Regions from separate parts of the Paenibacillus sp. FSL H8-0259 genome, predicted to be linked through region 2. Evidence: a T-box and tRNA genes for the amino acid it is inferred to sense, from the RefSeq annotation. Region 2 holds a T-box; the other holds one or more tRNA genes.
What was found. A T-box is a leader RNA that pairs with one kind of tRNA and senses whether it is charged. The one in region 2 lies ahead of argS (arginine--tRNA ligase), so its partner is inferred to be a tRNA-Arg.
Positions count from the first base shown of each region.

Region 1 (3,417 bases), 1.7 Mb from region 2:
TCACGAATCAATACGGATATACCGGCGGTGCACATGGATCGACTATCCGCAATGCCTTTACCTTCTCACTTAAAGACGGTAAACGCCTGCTGCTGGGGGATTTGTTCAAGGCTAATCCTAACTACAAGAAACAGCTGAATGCCAAGGTATCTACTGAAATCAAAGCAAACGGAGGTTATCTGGGAGGATTCACAGGCCTGAATACAGAGAAATACTTCTATCTGAAAGAGGGCAAAGCCGTGCTCTTCTTCCAGCAATATGAGTATACTGCATACGCTACAGGCTTCCCGGAGGTAATCTTCAGCTTCAAAGAGCTGCTGCCGGACGGAAGCAGTCCGTTCGCTGCACTGAAATAATATAGTAGTTTCATATATCCTGCCCATGCGTTTCCTCCGGAGACATAAGGGCAGGATTTCTTTTGCGGGCCTATTAAGGCTGCCCTGCCGTTACCACATCCCCGAGGCAGTCATAAGCTAAAGAAAGCAAGCAGCTTATAGCGGGGAGGGAAGGATATGGTCTATCAATATACGGCCATTGGAGATTCATTAACGACCGGATTCGGGGCTCTGCCCGGGAACGGATTTGTTCCCGTCTACCGCCGGATGGCGGAAGGGCGGCTGCAGACTCCGGTGGCTTCAGCGAATCTTGGAGTGAACGGTCTGACAACAGCAGGGCTGGAGCAGCGTCTCAAGACAGATGGCGGCTTTCGTTCTGCGGTTAAGGATGCGGAGATCATCACCGTCTCTATTGGCGGCAATGATCTGATTAAGGCCGCCAAAGCCGCAGCGGGGAGGCCAGGTGAGCTGAATGGATATCTGCAAAAAGCGCTCCGGGAATGCAAACGGAATTTCAGTGATATTATGAATACTCTGGCACAGCTGAAGGCGGGTACGCGAAGTCCTTACATTATCCGGATTGTAGGTCTCTATAATCCGTATCCTCAGGTGGATGCGGCTACAGATTGGGTGCGGCAGTTCAACCGCTATGCTGCCGGCTACAGCAGTTATGTTGTGGGGTTTGCTTCCATTTATCATGAATTTGCCGGAAATGAGCGGGGGCTGCTGTTCCTGGATCATATCCATCCGAACGGCAGGGGCTACCGGGTGATTGCCGGCAAGCTGGATGCCCTGGGATATGGAACCTTGAGGTGAAACATCAGTATATATGCCAAATAAAGAGGCTGCCGTAGACCTGTAGGTCCGTGGCAGCCTCTTTATGTGTTGGTGAAGTATAGAAATTAAACGCCAGTCGGCAAGGTCTTCTCAATGACTTTATCGACAATGCCATATTCAGCTGCATCGGCAGCACTCATGAAGTAGTCGCGGTCGGTATCCTTCTCGATCTTCTCGATCGGCTGGCCCGTACGTTCGGACAGGATACGGTTCAGCTTCTCGCGCAGCTTGATGATGCGGCGGGCGCGGATTTCGATATCCGAAGCCTGACCCTGGGCACCGCCGAGCGGCTGGTGAATCATAATTTCGCTGTTCGGCAAGGCAAAGCGCTTGCCCTTGGCGCCGGCGTTCAGCAGGAAGGCTCCCATGGAAGCGGCCATCCCAACACAGATGGTGGATACATCCGGTTTAATGTACTGCATTGTATCAAATATAGCCATACCCGCCGTAATGGAACCGCCAGGGCTGTTTACATACAGGTGAATATCCTTATCCGGATCCTCGGCAGCCAGGAAGAGCATTTGTGCGATGATGGAATTGGCTACCACGTCATTAACCTCCGTTCCAAGGAAAATGATGCGGTCCTTCAGCAGGCGGGAATAGATGTCATAAGCGCGCTCACCGCGGTTGCTCTGTTCTACTACCATAGGAATATAACTCACGTGGAAAACCTCCTTGAAATTGGTGCTTCGAATGTGTTCATTTTTTACTGTTACCGTATTAACCACATGATAAACAAATTCAAACAAAAAGTCAAAGAAAGTCAAACTTAGATTCAAAAAAAAGAGCCATCAAGCGGCTCTTTGGTTAAATATAATATAAGCATTGCTAAATTATGTACAAAAGTGAAAATAATGGCGCGCCCGCCAAGAATCGAACTTGGATCTCAGGCTTCGGAGGCCTACGTCATATCCATTGGACCACGGGCGCAACAGAAATTATTATAATACACTTATTGCATAAAAGCAACGTGTAAAACCCGTTGTGCAAAAAATATTTTTCCGGCTCCCAGGCAGATGATAGCTTCCCACTTGACAGTCAGGTGATGGAGGTTTTCAGTCATGTGCTTAAGGGCGTGGTTACCTCTCACAGACCGGCAGATGTATAAGATGAAACGGGTCTGAGAATTATAGTCTCGGAACACTTGCACTCGGCGTCAGTTTTGGGTAGAATATGGGTGGGACTTAAAAAGTTAACCCGGGACATTTTGAGACCACGAACAAGGGAAAAGAGAAAGACGAAGTTGCAGGAGTGAAAGCATGCGTAATTTATTGGAAATCCAAAAGCAGCTTCTGCCTGATCTCATGGAAACCCTTAAGAGACGGTATACGATTCTACATCAGATCATGCTGTCCGATATTATTGGGCGCAGAACGCTTGCCGCCTCGCTTGATATGACCGAGCGGGTGCTGCGCGCCGAGACGGATCTTCTGAAATCGCAAGGGCTCATTGAGATCGAGAGCGTCGGCATGCGCATTAGCGAAGCCGGTCGCAGACTGCTTGACCTGCTGGAGCCGATCGCCAAGAGCCTCTTCGGCCTGGATGATCTGGAAGAGAAAATTCGTACTACGTACGGTCTCAGTAAAGTAGTTGTTGTACCTGGCGACTGCGAGACCTCGCTGTTCACCAAACGTGAACTGGGGCGTGCAGGTTCGAAGGCACTGCTCAGTGTACTGCGCAGTGACGATACGATTGCCGTCACAGGCGGATCGACCCTGGCCGAAATGGCCGATCAGTTGACCCCGCCGCTATCCCTTTCCTATAAGAACGCCTGGGTAGTTCCGGCGCGCGGAGGACTGGGAGAGAGCATGGAGATCCAAGCCAACACCATTGCTTCGACCATGGCCAAACGGATTGGTGCCAATTACCGTCTGCTGCATGTGCCTGATCTGCTCAGCGGCGATGCCTATCAGTCGCTCGCACTGGACTCCAATATTGGAGAGATTGTGCAGATTATCCGCAGATCGCGTATTATTGTGCATGGAATTGGCGATGCCATTGAAATGACTCACCGCCGCAAGCTGGACCCCGGTACAATCTCAGAGATTCAGGACGAGGGTGCGGTAGCCGAATCGTTCGGATATTATTTCAATGAGAATGGCGAGGTGGTTCATACCATGCTGACCATGGGGCTGCGCCTGGAAGACATTATCCGTACAGAAGTCGTCATCGGTATTGCCGGCGGCAAACGCAAGGCTAAGGCCATTCATGCGATGCTGCGGTTCGGCCAAGAGGATATTCTCGT
Region 1 covers NZ_CP150147.1:171,640-175,056, forward strand. The annotation lists gene NSU01_RS00860 (DUF4163 domain-containing protein) at 1-356, shown strand, start outside; gene NSU01_RS00865 (GDSL-type esterase/lipase family protein) at 513-1,151, shown strand; gene clpP (ATP-dependent Clp endopeptidase proteolytic subunit ClpP) at 1,238-1,834, opposite strand; tRNA gene NSU01_RS00875 (tRNA-Arg) at 2,028-2,102, opposite strand; gene NSU01_RS00880 (sugar-binding domain-containing protein) at 2,432-3,417, shown strand, end outside.
Region 1: it encodes a tRNA-Arg, which carries the amino acid that the T-box ahead of argS (arginine--tRNA ligase) is inferred to sense. The anticodon was not compared.

Region 2 (3,417 bases):
GCTCCTGCTATACCCGTCGCACCTGTACTCCCAGTCGCTCCTGCTATACCCGTCGCACCTGTAACCCCGGTCGCTCCAGTAATACCTGTCGCACCTGTACTCCCAGTCGCTCCTGCTGTGCCTGTCGCTCCCGTAACCCCAGTTGCTCCTGCTATACCCGTCGCACCTGTAACCCCAGTCGCTCCTGCTGTGCCTGTCGCACCTGTAACCCCAGTCGCACCAACTACGCCTGTCGCACCTGTAACCCCAGTTGCTCCTGCTACGCCCGTCGCACCCGTAACCCCAGTCGCTCCTGCTACGCCCGTCGCACCTGTAACCCCAGTTGCTCCTGCTTCGCCTGTCGCACCCGTAACCCCAGTCGCTCCTGCCGTGCCCGTCGCACCTGTAACCCCGGTCGCACCAGCTACGCCTGTTGCACCGGTAACCCCGGTCGCTCCGGCTGCGCCTGTCGCACCCGTAACCCCGGTCGCGCCTGTGATGCCCGTCACTCCTGTGGTAGCTCCCAGGAGTTCAGCAGAAACCAGGCGGTGTGGCGTTACTAAGCCGCCTGAGCTATTTTTTCCCCAGACTGAGATTTGCACCTGTTCATCAATGGTTCCTGAAGTGACAAAAATAAACTCAAATGCATCCAGATCCGCATAATACGTGGTTGTCATTACCTGATTAGGCAGTACATTCAACGTTTCACTGACATATAGCGTGCGGGTTCCATCCAGATAGTAACCCTCTACCGTCACCAAGGAAGACATGGTATCACTTCGGTTATCGATTTTGACCGTGACCTGCTGGGTAGGTCTTAGCCCGCCTACCGCATTATTTTCAATCGGTCCTGTAGATAAAAAGCTCATCTTGAGTTCTCCTCTCCGAATATTTTAATAATGATAACAACTTACTATATTCGAGCCATCACTGGAGGTGTGGACAAAGCCGGATATCTATTGCAAATACCGGATGTTATGGGTTGCATTTTCCGGAAACAAGGTTCCGCTTGACATTCCGCTATTGCTTTCTTCCAGAAATTCGCTATACTGATAAAAATCATATTGAATCAATGACCGGGAGAGTAATGGCCCTGAACCCTAGTCCCCAGCGAGCCGGGAGAGTGTAAGCCGGTACAGATCAGGATTATGAAGCGCACCCGTGAGATGGACTTCTGAACCTTAAGAGTAGGAAGCCCCGGCTAAAGACCGTTAACCTGCAAGGTGGTTGAACTGTATGTTCAGCAACGAGAGTGGTACCGCGAGCGCATAAGCCTCGTCTCTTTTGAGACGAAGGCTTTTTTTGTTGTTTTTTCACCTTACGGACCCTTGAAGTCTTCCGCCCTCAGCCACTGCTTACACCATTCACAACTATTTCGGGAGGTACTTATTCATGTTAAGCGAGCTAATTAAAGACAGTCTGGAACAATGTATTCACAAAGTATCTGAAGAACTGGGAGTTCCCGGCAGCACTCACGTAAAAGCGGCTCTGGAGCAGCCTGCGAATGCGGAGCATGGGGACTATTCCAGCAATATTGCCATGCAGTTGGCCCGCACCCTGCGCAAAGCCCCGGCCGTCATCGCAGAACTGATCATCGCCGAGCTGAAGTCATCGGGCTCCGTAAACGGACTGCTGCAGAGAATCGAGGTTGCGCCGCCGGGTTTCATTAATATGTACATCGATTGGCAGGTGTGGGCCCAGACTGATTTTGCAATTCCGCAGGCTGGCGGTGAGAAGGTTATTGTAGAGCATACTAGCGTTAATCCGAATAAGAGCATGCACATAGGACACCTGAGAAACTCCTGTATCGGGGATGCACTGGTTAGAATTTTGAGAAAAACCGGCTATACGGTCGAGGTACATAACTACGTGGATGATCTCGGCAATCAGCTTGCAGATACTGTAGTCGGCCTTTTGAATGTCCCGCTTGCCGGGGAGCATGTCCGTTTCGGAGATTACTGCTGGGATATTTACGCTGAGATCAACAAGGAGTACGCGGAGCATCCTGAAAGTGTAAATAAACGGACTGAAATTCTTCACGCGCTGGAAGAGGGGCATGGCAATACCGCCTGGATTGGCAACCTTGTCGCCGGACAGATTGTAAAAGAGCATGTGGAGGAGATGCGCAGCTTCGGCATTCACTACGACCTGCTTGTTTGGGAGAGCAGTATTCTGAAGGAAGGCTTCTGGTCTTCTGCCTTTGACCTTCTGTCGCAGACAGAAGTGTTCGTTCAGGAGAAGGAAGGCAAGCTGGCCGGCTGCTGGGTGCTGAAGCAATCCGCTGGCACTGGCGCACAGGAGACACAGGAGACAGAAGAGGAGCATCTGAAGGATAAGGTGCTGGTGCGCTCGAACGGGATTTTGACCTATACGGCCAAGGATATCGCTTATCATCTGTGGAAATTCGGCCTCTTGGACAAGGACTTCGCCTACAGTGAATTTGGCAGCGGGCTGTGGACGACCGGCTTGAGGGGTGAGACGCTGCCTTTTGGACGCGCAGACAAGGTCGTGAACGTGATCGACTACAGACAGGAGTATCCGCAGGCGATGGTAAAGCAGGCCTTCCAGGCACTGGGCTACAGCGAGCAGGCGGATCGGCTGCATCATGTAAGTTATGGTGTGGTTTCGCTAAGTCCGGCTTCCGCCGCTGAACTTGGTATTGATACCTCCGCCGGCAAAAGCTCCTACGCCATGTCCGGACGCCAGGGCATCGGCATCAAGGTTACCGAGCTGGTCCGGCTTATGGAGCATTCCATTGAGGCTACCCGTTCCGACAAAAACGGCCTGTCCAGCCGGCTCATCGCCACCGCTGCCATCCGCTACTATCTGCTGCGCTTCAATCTGGGTACAGAGATTGTGTTTGATTTCAAACAGGCCATGGAGATTTCCGGCAACACTGGCGTTTATCTGATGTATGCCTATGCCCGGGCAAGCCGTGTGCTCAGTAAAGGCAGCGCCTTGGCGGAGAGAGGTACCGGAAATAGCGGCGGCAACGAGCATGGCGGGAGCCGGGAGTACGGGGGGCACGGGAATAGCGGGGATAACGGGAGCAGCAAGCATAGCGCGAGCAGCGGGCCTGACGGGAGCAACGCGCATGGCGGGCTTCCGCTCTTTCCGCCGCAGCTTGAGGCAGCCGAGCTCGCCCTGCTGAGACAGCTCAGCCTGTGGCAGGATACCCTATATACGGCAAGCCGGGAGCTTACGCCGAATACGATCTGTAACTATGCGCACAGTCTGGCCGTACTGTTCAGCAATTTCTACTCCGGCTGCCCGATCCTCAAAGGAGAGGCTTCCAGCGTAGCCTTCCGTCTATGGCTAACCCGGAGCTTCACCGATACTTTAGGCGAGGCGCTGGATGTACTCGGTCTGCCTAAGCCGGAGCGGATGTAAGCTGGGACGAAGAAGCGGTAGAGAGTCCCGCATAGTTCAAGTAGGGCT
Region 2 covers NZ_CP150147.1:6,719,883-6,723,299, forward strand. The annotation lists gene NSU01_RS28730 (collagen-like protein) at 1-848, opposite strand, end outside; T-box leader at 1,043-1,265, shown strand; gene argS (arginine--tRNA ligase) at 1,372-3,369, shown strand.